DNA from 2 places in the Ochrobactrum sp. EDr1-4 genome. Region 2 is predicted to be linked to the other one. Evidence: riboswitches for the same ligand, from Rfam matches in the RefSeq annotation. Region 2 holds a riboswitch; the other holds the start of a gene.

Region 1 (5,969 bases), on a different contig from region 2:
TCTCTTTTGGATCGATATTATAACCACGTGCAGGCTGAATACCGGCAATGGTTTCGCCAAGTTTCATCAGCGGCAGCGCAAAACCTTCAAGCTCGCTATCATAGAATGGATCATTCTCTGGGCCACCCCAGCGGGTCTCAATTTCATTCTGAATCACATTCGGAAGCTTTGCAAAGAAAGCCCTGTATTGACTCAGAGAAATGACCTCGCGGATGACTCGTCCATCACGTGCAGCATTGGTCGGACCAGCCATTAAAAGCTGCATAAAGGCATCACTATTGGCCGGCACATCACCCACCTGATAGCCCTCGCTCGCCATAGCGCGCAGCACTTCCACCGTTCCCGCAGGCGTATCAAGCCCAACGCCATTGCCCAGCCTGCCATCGCGATTCGGATAATTGGCAAGGATCAGCGCAACGCGTCGCTCTTCCGGCTTTTTTCGCTTGAGCCACACCCAATTTGCCGCCAATCGCGCGACAAAAGCCACACGTCCGGCATCCGGCTCATGGGTGACAATATTAGCTTCAACAGTGCTATCAAATTGCTTTGCCGATTTAAACGACACCGCACGCGACAGCACACGCCCATCAATTTCCGGCAGCGCCACATTCATTGCAAGATCACGCGCCAGCAAACCCTGCTGAGATGCTTGCCATGTTGCTTTTGGCGTACCGGAAAAGATCACCTGCAGAACCATATTGCCGCGCTTATCCAGCACGGTCGGCTTACGCTCAGCACCCGGCGAAGAAATTGCAAAGCCGGTTGCATTGAGCACAATATCCGGCTGACAATCTTCAAACAGGCCATCGACAACTGCAGCAGAAAGCCGGTCCTTAAGGCTGGAAACAAAGATCGGAACAGGGTTGAGGCCCTTGGCCAGCAACGCATTGATCAGTGCTTCGACCGGCTGTGTCTGTCCGCTTTGAACCAGCGCACGATAAAAAATGATTGCCGCAGCAGGCGCTTCGGCGTCTTTCCATTGTCGGCGGATGAGATCGAGCGAAGGCGTGGCCATATCTGGCCACCACAGCCCAGCTTTCAGAAGCGGTGCAGCCTCCTCCGGCTTTTCGCTTTCATCAATCAGTGCGCAACAATAATCGAGAAATCGGGACGTATTGGCGGCCCCGCCCTCAATCAGATATTGCCAGAGAGCATCCCGCTCCTGCGATGAAACGGTTGAGAACCGTTCAAGTCCGTAATCTGGCTTATCATCACCCGGCAGCACGGCGATCTTGATGCCGTGCGAAACCGCACAGGCATGAAGCGCCTCAAGCCCATAAGGCCAATAGGTCTCGCCACCAATAATCCGCACAACAATAAGTTTCGAATGTTGTGCCGTGCGCTCGATATAAGCGTCGACTGACATGGGATGTGTGAGGCTTAGAAAATTAGCGAGCCGGAGACTTGGCCCGCTTTGCCCAAGCTTATGTGCTTGAGCAAGGCTTGCCAGCTCCGTATCGGCAGCGGAAAGGAACAATATATCGCCCGGCGTCTGGCCGAGGTCGACAGCCTCATTGCCATCGCTGATCGTTCCTTTCTGGGCAAGTAATAAGTGCATCAGAGCATAATCCCGAAAAGTGGGAACCGGTTTTCGGAACAGATTATGCTCAGAAAAGCGACGCAAGCGCGATGTTTAGTCACTTCACAATTGTTCCTCACGAAGTAACAGCGTCTTTCACGGCTTTGGTGATAGCCTGTTCATCGATCTCATGCAGGCCAATGACGACAAGACGCGTATTGCGCAGTTCATCCTTGCCCCACGGGCGATCGAAATAGTGCTCAATACGCGGACCAACAGCCTGCACAACCAGACGCATCGGCTTGCCCGGCACATCGACAAAGCCTTTGAGACGCAGAACATCATGTTCCGCAATTATGCCCTTGAGCTTTTCGGTAAATGCCTTTGGATCAACAACCGAACCTGCTTCAACCACAAAGCTTTCAAACTCGTCGTGATCATGCTCATGACCATCAGCATGATGGATTTCATGATGCGATTTGCGGTTGGCGATATCGTCTTCCGTACCAACGCCGAGGCCGAGCAGTACGTCCGCACCAATCTTGCCGAAGCTTGCTGGCACCATGTTGACGCGACGTGTTGAACGTTCCGCCACATCGGCCTTCACGCTATCAAGTTTCGACGGATCAATGAGGTCGGCCTTGTTGAGAACAATGAGGTCAGCCGCATGTATCTGATCCTCAAAAAGTTCCTCTAAAGGGCTTTCATGATCAAGAGAATCGTCCGCTGCGCGCTGTGCATCCACCTTGTCGTGATCGTCCGCAAAACGGCCTTCAGCAACAGCGGCAGCATCGATCACAGTCACCACGCCGTCGACCGTCACCTGCGTTTTGATTTCGGGCCAGTTGAAAGCAGCAACCAGCGGCTGCGGCAGCGCCAGACCCGAAGTCTCAATCACGATGTGATCAAGACGATCCGCACGATCAAGAAGCTTGGTCATGGTCGGAATGAAATCATCAGCAACGGTGCAGCAGATGCAGCCATTGTTCAGTTCAATAATATCTTCTTCACGGCAGCTTTCGATACCGCAACCTTTAAGAATTCCGCCATCGACACCGAGATCGCCAAACTCATTGATAATGAGCGCAATGCGCTTGCCATTGGCGTTTTCCAGCAGATTGCGAATAAGCGTTGTTTTACCCGAACCAAGAAATCCGGTGATCACGGTCGCTGGAATCTTTTGTCCCTGCATCAAATTAACCCTTCATTTTGAGCGGCAATCCTGCCGCTATGAAATAAACTTCATCCGCCACCGACGCCACGGCCTGATGCAGAAAACCGGCATGATCGCGAAATTCACGCGCCATGCGATTTTCCGGCACAATACTCAAGCCGACCTCGTTGGAAACAAAAACAACCTGACCTGAAAGCTGAGGCAATGCTGTAACCAGCGTCTCGGTTTCAGCAGCAATATCCCGCTCTGCCATCATCAGATTGGTGATCCAGAGCGTCAGACAATCGACAAGCACGAAACGGTCATGTCCCGCGTGTTTTTGAAGTGCCCCCACAAGGTCGAGCGGTTCTTCAACCGTCTGCCATTCGTCCCCGCGACTGTTGCGATGAATGGAGATGCGGCTCTCCATTTCCGTGTCGAATGCACGTCCCGTCGCGAGATAGACTGGTTGAAGGCCTGTCCCTTCAACCAGTTTTTCCGCATAAGACGACTTACCAGACCGGGCTCCGCCAAGAACGAACGTGGTTTTTGCATTTTCATTTCGGAGCAGAGCCATATCTATCAGCCTTCAATATCTGACTTCGCATAAGCCTGAATGAACCAGCCCAGCGCAAGCCCAATGACAGCCCACATGAACAGGTTTGTTGCAAGCGATGCGACGGCATATTGCGAAGCAAGCAGTGACGGGATTGGCGATGCAATATCTTCAGGGTGCGGCGCGCCATAGAGATGCGGTGCGATAATCAGCACAAGTCCCAGGATTTTGGAAATAATCTCGCCACGCAAAACCAGTAGATAAATGCCGACGCCACTCAAGACGACGGTCGAAATCCACCAAAGCTGACGCTGTGCGAGGTCGGCCGCAGGCATGGCAGGCAGTTCCGGCGAAAGTCCCAGAGCGGGCAGGAAGGCGACCGCAAAGAAACCTGCCATCCCCCAAAGGATACCGTTCTGCGGTGTGATCCGACGACCAAGCAGCAAAGCAATACCACCCAAAAGCAAAGCAAAGCCTGCACCGGCTACGAGGTTGGCAAGCAATGTGTTGCCAAGGCGACCAAACGGAAGTTCAGCGCCCTCCTCTTCTTCGCCTTCACTCGCCGCAGCTGCGGCATGGTCGTGCGGTGCAGACGCTTCGGCTTCGCCATGGCTATGACCGCCGCCAGCGTCTTCATAGGTTTCCGCCTGAATAATCAGCGGAACGGTTTTCAAATACATAGCAGGCGTCACGAGGAGCCCGGCAAGAAGACCAGCAACAAGCGTGGCCAAAAGATAACGGATCAACATTTTATTCCCTCAACAGCAATTATTCGCCGATGGCCGTCCACCATCAAGCGTTGCTCATTTCCTGTTTCAAAAAGCTAATCGGCTTAGTGGCAGGGAAACCCGTATGAATGACGCGTATCGTGCGCTGAATCGTGCAGCGTATCCGAATGGGCGAGACCCACGCCGTATATCAGAAACGCGCCAAGAAGCAGCGAAACGACAGCTGTCGCAAGACGCGTTGCAAGCGGCATAGCTATAGTATTGGGAATAGAATTTTGGGTACGCGCAGCCATGACAACCTCCGTGTAGGCAGCAGGGAAAACCTCCCATGGGGTGCGGACAAAATGCCCTTCACACTACAGGCAGGTCTCCTGGCTCACGGGTCGTAGGGTTTGGAGCGCCTTCCCAGAAACGTTGTGTTTCCAGTGGCTGCCGGTTAACCGGCTTGCCTCATCCCTCTCCGCTCTACAGTCGCGGGGTCGGCTGCGATAAAGACGCCCGGATTGGGTCCGTCCGTCGCATTCCCTTTTGGTATCGCCGGGATTCGTCCCGGCAAAACCTGTTGTGTAGATCGACACTAGGCTTTCACCAATGCGGCGTCAATCAATCTACTTATAAAGGCGCTTACGCAGCCCTGAGCCTTTTTGTCGAACCCAATCGTCAATGGTATCGGCGTTGCGAGCAACTCGAGGCCACAGCCATATCATCAATCCAATTATCAAAACCCATGCAATAACGACATCAGACAAAAAGTGTGCCCCCATAAAAACACGGTTGAGCGAAATGGAAACAAGTAAAGGGACGAGAACCCCTGCTGCCCAAACACGATAAGGCCGTGGCACGAGAATGAGCAATGAAAGCATTGCAGCTGCCGCTGCCGACTCACCTGATGGAAACGAACAACTGTGACGACAAGCGTTCGCAAACTGCCAAGCTGGGGTAAAATCGGCCGTTCCACCAAATTCCATCAGATGTCTTGGACGTGCACGACCAATAATAAACTTCAGTGTCTGCACCAACACGCCAGGACCAAAGGCAAAAGTTAAAACAGCATAGACAATTTTATGTGGAGATATAGCGTTTAAGGGGCGTTGCGATATTGCATAGACTACAAGCAACATCAGCAGCAGACCAATAATATAGAACTGACTGAGCCTGTGATAATCTCTCAAAGCGACCCAATAGGGATGTTGAGAGATAACGAAATCGCCAGCACGATAAAAATATCGAGACACATCAATATCCACCTGAGGAAACACAATAAAAAAACCGCTGACCAGAATAAAAAAATATAAAAAATTCTTCTCCAAGCGGAGAGAATAACGTTCATAGTCAGCGCCAAAATAAGACGCAATACGCACGATCAACCTCTAAAAATAAATAAAAAAAATTTTAGAATTTAATATAGTCAAAATATTGTTCATGCATTTTTAAATAATTAAGTATTTAATTATATATTACTATCTATTTAAAGTAATTGTATTTTATTATTCTTTAATATTATAAATTATCAAATTGAAAAAATTGCATCAATATCGAGAGAATCTTCCAACCCTTTCGCGAGCTGATCCAGCGCGCCCTCTATACTTTCTCTGTAATGCTCAACTGAGCTACGCACTCCGAGAGCAAAAAGGACATTTCGCCTAAACTCATCAGCACAAAAAACGCCATGCAGATACGTCCCCATGACACGGCCGTTTATTGATACGGCTCCGTCGTCATGACCATCAATTTTTGAAAATGGGCGTATCGCATCAGCGCCATGCGTGCGACCGATATGTATTTCGTAGCCCTCGAGGGCTACATCATAAAGCATTGATTGAGCCTGAACATTGCGAACAACTTTTTCTGGCTCCATGATTGTCTCAACATCAAGTAAGCCCAAGCCATCAATCTCGCGCACCGACCCTTCAATGCCATGAGGATCACTAATGCGGTTTCCAAGCATCTGAAACCCGCCGCATATCCCAAGCACATGCCCCCCACGTCGCACATGCGCGTGCAAATCGCGCT
Region 2 (5,969 bases):
CGTTACGTAATTGCGGAAGCTAACCGCACCGCTCATATAGGGCACGATGCCCGGGATATAGGCGATGATGCGATTGGACAGGAAGCCATAGGCTTGCGAGAAAGCGAGATAGGCGGCATCGAAGCGGTTAAGGCGGTTCCATGTTCCGTCTACATCTTTGTAAAGGCGCTTATTGACTGAGCGCTGAACTCTTTCGCCATCGGACGCAGAAATCTGGAAACTGCGGCGCAGCAATGTGGTCCATTCGCCGCGGTAAGAGCCTTCCGCTTTTTGCATGCCGAGATTGAGCTGTTCCAGCTTGCGACCAATCTTAATGGCAATGAACGTGCCGATAGGCACATAGAGAACAATCGCAGCGAACGCCAAAACAGCTCCGCCATAAGAACCGAGAAACTCAAGGCCGCTGACTTCGGTTGAGATTTCGAGCAGTTTCTGGCCGATAAAGAATGCCGAGAGCACAACTCCGACAATACCCATAACAAGGCCGATGGCACCACCTGTCATGCCCTTGATGGATTCCTGCAAGCGCTGGTCTACGTTGTCGGGAAGGTTTGCACCTTTGCCTTGCTGGAGATGGAAGTGCGTGTGGTTGCGGTCGAGCATCGCATCGGAGAAGCTGTCATTGAGCCACTTGCGCCATTTGCGATGCAAGGTGGTGGATAGAAGATGCCGGAAGCCCACAAGGATCACATCCTTGCCCAGCATGAGCAGGATCAGCACGCCAGCATTGAGCGCAATGGCCAGTAACGGGTTTTGAACCGGCGCGCTTTTAACATTGACGATGGAATTCATCAGATGGCCGGAGGCCTCCGCCACCCAAACCGTCGTCTTGCTGATAAAGGCGGTGAAGATGAAAATCGCAGCCGTTAACGCCCAGGCTTCTTTCCAGCGATCCGACACCCAATAGGCGCGCATCAGACCCCAAAATGACGTCATTTGAGACATGGCAGTGCGATGCCCTGCGTTCAGGGATTGCTGTTTTATCTGCCGGAATGCCTTCAATTCGTAACCACCTTGTCGATAACGCAATGTAACATATTGCAACAAACTGTGGTTAACGAAGTGTTAATAGTCAACGCATTCCGCGATCACGTTTCGGTGGTGAAACTGAAACATTTTTTAAACTGTTGAATTGTTTTAGCGAATTGGAATGGCATAGTTGTGGTTATTGAACGATCTGATGCTGTTGTGACCCCAAAAGCACGGTAATCGGCTCAACAATTCTCGCAAAAACGATGGGCGCTAATGGATTCGTTTTTAAACAGCCCATTCTACATCGGTGGTAAAGGCAATGGTCAGCCAGCGATCGGGGCCTTCACCGCCAAGCGCGTTGCCAATTTCATCACGCAGGGCATCCCATTCCTCAAGCTTCTTTGCTGGCAGGTCACGGGGTACTATGAAATAGAGTTCCATTTGCTTGCCTCGGCCCACTTTTGCGACATAGGCGCGATAGGATTTAAAGCCGTGTCGTTCGACTACTTGCCGCGCCACGGTATCAACGTGTTCCTTCAGATCGAGGGGTGTGACGAGCAGCATATCGGCCAATGCCTGTTTGATCGTTCCGATTGGCATCGGAATAATCACGATACAAACCAGCGCGAGAACCGCTGGATCAATATAAGGCGTTAGCCAGTCAAGATGAGTGCCCTGGATTGCATAGCCCACCGTGAAGGCGATGAGGAGTGCAGCAGTAATGCCGCCGGACATGATCCATGCCTTGGCATCAAGTGCTATAAAATCTGACTTGAGTTTGCGGTTGGCTCGCGTCTCCAGCCACGCCATGCCAAGGCAGGCGATCAGTGCAACCACTGCATAAAAAATCGCATAGCTGAATTCGAGATCGCGCCCGCCATCCATCAAGCTGCCAATCGCATTGATAAGGGCGTAAATCGCCACGCCGGTTAGCATAATACCATTGAGGCCGAGGACCATTGGCTCCAGATGCCAGAAACCCATGGTGAATCGATCACGCAATTTACCGCTTGGCGGTTCAGCAAGCGCAGACAAGGTAATTAGTCGAGCAACCATAAGCGCAAGTCCGCTCATCGCAGCATCTGCCAGCATATAAACACCGTCAAAAACAATTGAAAATGATCCTGACAAAAGGCCAAAGGCGACGCCAAAACCGGCAATAAAAATTGTAACTGCTATTGATGTTTTTAAAATAGATTGTTCACTATGCAATTTTTACTCCAAATTGATTTGTAATAAAGGCAGTCAAAAGGCGGAATGGATCGCGCTTGCCCATATTGAGCTCTAATTTATCGGAATATTATTGAAGAGGCAATTTCTGGCTTTTTATATTTAGGCACTCGATAGTGTTCTTAGATGTGGATGAACCATGCGGCGTCCAGACATGGTGTGCGTTAGCCGCTATGAATCGGTTCGACTCGCTTGCTCGCGCATTGGTGAATGCCCTCCCGCGTTATCCCTGCTATTCACAGGCAAGCCTCAATTTAGCCAAGATTAAATAAATTTGATCCGTCTATCCGTTGACGAGTTTTTAACTTCAGATACTATATCTTGTGTTCAAGGTTCTTGCGATTCGTGAGAATTGAAAGCGAAGATGGGAATACGGTGCGTTATATCCATGATGGATGTGGCTAAGCCGTAGCTGCCCCCGCAACTGTAAGCGGTTAGCCGATGTCCGAATGCCACTGGGTTAAACCGGGAAGGTGGGCAAAGGCGCTAAGCCGTGAGCCAGGAGACCTGCCTTGAACAAGAACGTCAACGGGCGGGGTGTCAGTTGGTGCGTAATAGGATTTTGGCATAGTTTTGCCGTGTCTTTTGCCGCTCCGAATATCCCCTCCAAGCTTCGGGGTGAAAAGCATGTCGATTGATTTAAAGCCGAGTAGTTCCGGTCCGCCCGGTACGGGTTAGTTTACAGGACACGCGCTCTTAAGAGTGTTTTGCCCCGCAGTTTTTGTATTTGTCGCACGCATTTCGCAATGCGTGAATGTTTTTTGCGTGTTCGTTCGCGTAAAGCGCAGCCAGTAAAATCTCATTTTCAAGCGTGATCCGGTGCAATGCGGCCTCGGATTGCTGTTGAAAATCCCTTATCCCCAGTGAGGAAAAAATGAACGTCACCGTCTATAGCAAGCCAGCCTGCGTCCAGTGCACTGCCACCACCCGCGCACTTGATCGTCAGGGCATTGAATATGCTGTCATCGATATTTCCGCAGACAGCGACGCATATGATCTGGTTCAGGGTCTTGGCTATCGTCAGGTGCCGGTTGTTGTTGCTGGTGAAGCCCACTGGGCTGGTTTCCGCCCGGATATGATCAGCTCGCTCGCCTAATCCCAATCGCTGTTAGGGTTTGTGATGGGCCAGATTGTCTATTTTTCCAGCCGTTCGGAGAACACGCATCGCTTCGTGATGCGTCTTGGGATGCGCTCAAAGCGTATTCCGCTGGAAAGCCATGAAGACGATGCTGATCTGTTGCGGGTGAACGAGCCTTATGTGCTCGTGACCCCAACCTATGGCGGCGGTGGCGCGAAAGGCGCTGTTCCCAAGCCGGTCATCCGCTTTCTTAACGATGCGGATAACCGATCCCTCATTCGCGGTGTTATTGCCGCTGGGAACAGCAATTTCGGCGAAGGCTTTGGCCTTGCAGGCAAAATAATTTCGGAAAAATGTCAGGTTCCATACCTCTATCGCTTTGAGCTTTTGGGAACGGACGAAGACCTTGGCAATGTTAAAGACGGGATGGAACGATTTTGGACACGGCAGACACAACCTTGACCCGTGAGCGCGAGACGGTCGCTGCTTCGGAAAAGCATGCGTCATCCTCAGCGACCAGCACCGCAACGAGCGCTGCATCAGGAAGCAAGCCATCAAAGCTCGCTGAAACTTCGCTGGATTATCATGCGCTAAACGCCATGCTGAACCTCTATGATGATGACGGCAAGATTCAGCTGCATCGTGACCGGCAGGCGGCCCAGCAATATTTCCTTCAGCACGTCAATCAGAACACCGTGTTCTTCCATAACCTGCGTGAAAAGCTCGATTATCTGGTAACAGAAGGCTATTACGAGCGGGAAGTGCTGGACCAGTATTCCTTCAATTTCGTGCGCGATCTTTTTGATCATGCCTATGACAAGAAATTCCGCTTTCCGACCTTCCTTGGCGCTTTCAAATATTACACCAGCTATACGCTGAAAACCTTCGACGGTAAGCGCTATCTCGAGCGCTACGAAGATCGCGTTTGCATGGTGGCTTTGGCTCTTGCCCGCGGTAACGAGCAGCACGCACGCGAAATGGTCGATGAGATCATTTCGGGCCGTTATCAGCCAGCAACACCGACCTTCCTCAATGCTGGCAAAAAGCAGCGCGGCGAACTGGTCTCGTGCTTTCTGTTGCGCGTTGAAGACAACATGGAATCGATTGGTCGCTCAATCAATTCCGCGCTCCAGCTTTCAAAGCGCGGCGGCGGCGTGGCACTGAGCCTGACCAATATTCGTGAATCCGGTGCGCCTATCAAGCAAATCCAGAACCAGTCTTCCGGCATTATTCCGGTGATGAAGCTTCTGGAAGATTCATTCTCCTATGCCAATCAGCTTGGTGCGCGTCAGGGCGCGGGCGCGGTTTATCTGCACGCCCATCACCCGGATATTATGCGCTTCCTCGATACCAAGCGTGAAAATGCCGACGAAAAAATCCGCATCAAGACACTGTCGCTTGGTGTTGTGATCCCGGACATTACGTTCGAGCTCGCGAAGAACGACGAGGATATGTACCTGTTCTCGCCTTATGACGTTGAACGCGTCTATGGCGTGCCGATGACCGAGATTTCGATCACTGAAAAATACCGTGAAATGGTCGATAACGGTCGTATCCGCAAGAAGAAGATCAACGCGCGTGATTTCTTCCAGGTGCTGGCGGAAATCCAGTTTGAGTCCGGCTATCCTTACATCATGTTTGAAGATACGGTGAACCGCGCCAATCCGATTGATGGCCGCATCACCATGAGCAATCTCTGCTCAGAAATTCTTCAGGTCAGTGAAGCCAGCATCTTCAACGAAGATCTGTCTTATGAGTATCTCGGCAAGGACATTTCCTGCAATCTCGGCTCGCTCAATATTGCAGCTGCGATGGATAGCCCGGATTTCGGCAAGACGATTGAAACCTCGATCCGTGCACTGACGGCTGTTGCCAACATGAGCCATATCGGTTCGGTTCCTTCGGTTGCGCGCGGCAATGATGAAAGCCATGCCATCGGCCTCGGCCAGATGAACCTGCACGGATACCTCGCTCGTGAGCGCATCTATTATGGTTCAGAAGAAGGTGTCGATTTCACCAATATCTATTTCTACACGGTGGCTTATCACGCTGTCCGCGCTTCCAATCTTTTGGCAGTAGAGCAGGGCAGTTCGTTCAAGGGGTTTGAGAAGTCGAAATATGCGACCGGCGAATATTTTGACAAATATACCGATCAGACTTGGGAGCCTGCAACAGACCGCGTTCGTGAGATGTTCGAGACCGCTGGTATTTCGATCCCGACGCAAGAAGATTGGCAGGCGTTGAAAAAGGCTGTGATGGAAGGTGGGCTCTATAATCAGAACCTGCAAGCCGTGCCGCCAACAGGTTCGATCTCCTACATCAACCACTCGACCTCTTCGATCCACCCGATTGTTTCCAAGATCGAAATCCGTAAAGAAGGCAAGATTGGCCGCGTTTATTACCCGGCTGCCTTCATGACGAATGATAATCTGGAATATTATCAGGATGCCTATGAGATTGGTCCGGAAAAGATCATCGACACTTATGCAGCGGCAACGCAGCACGTCGATCAGGGTCTGTCGCTGACACTGTTCTTCCGTGATACCGCGACGACACGCGATATCAATAAGGCGCAGATTTACGCGTGGAAAAAGGGCATCAAGACGATTTATTACATCCGCCTGCGCCAGATGGCGCTCGAAGGTACGCAGGTTGAAGGCTGCGTATCCTGCGCTCTCTAGGATCGCGA

Evidence for each region. Region 2 has a riboswitch for cobalamin ahead of nrdH (glutaredoxin-like protein NrdH). Riboswitches for the same ligand answer to the same signal wherever they lie in the genome.
Region 1: it holds a riboswitch for cobalamin, as region 2 does, so the genes downstream of both, ACOZHT_RS12895 (CbtB domain-containing protein) here and nrdH (glutaredoxin-like protein NrdH) in region 2, are expected to answer to the same signal.

The regions. Positions count from the first base shown of each region.
Region 1 covers NZ_JBLZOF010000003.1:368,845-374,813, forward strand. Annotated here, with positions in the region: gene cobN (cobaltochelatase subunit CobN) at 1-1,558, opposite strand, end outside; gene cobW (cobalamin biosynthesis protein CobW) at 1,656-2,711, opposite strand; gene cobU (bifunctional adenosylcobinamide kinase/adenosylcobinamide-phosphate guanylyltransferase) at 2,716-3,249, opposite strand; gene ACOZHT_RS12890 (CbtA family protein) at 3,255-3,977, opposite strand; gene ACOZHT_RS12895 (CbtB domain-containing protein) at 4,061-4,249, opposite strand; cobalamin riboswitch at 4,301-4,534, opposite strand; gene ACOZHT_RS12900 (phosphatase PAP2 family protein) at 4,565-5,317, opposite strand; gene ACOZHT_RS12905 (cobyric acid synthase) at 5,467-5,969, opposite strand, start outside.
Region 2 covers NZ_JBLZOF010000002.1:906,138-912,106, forward strand. Annotated here, with positions in the region: gene ACOZHT_RS10525 (ABC transporter ATP-binding protein/permease) at 1-945, opposite strand, end outside; gene ACOZHT_RS10530 (cation diffusion facilitator family transporter) at 1,258-2,184, opposite strand; cobalamin riboswitch at 2,516-2,731, shown strand; gene nrdH (glutaredoxin-like protein NrdH) at 3,077-3,298, shown strand; gene nrdI (class Ib ribonucleoside-diphosphate reductase assembly flavoprotein NrdI) at 3,323-3,742, shown strand; gene nrdE (class 1b ribonucleoside-diphosphate reductase subunit alpha) at 3,856-5,961, shown strand.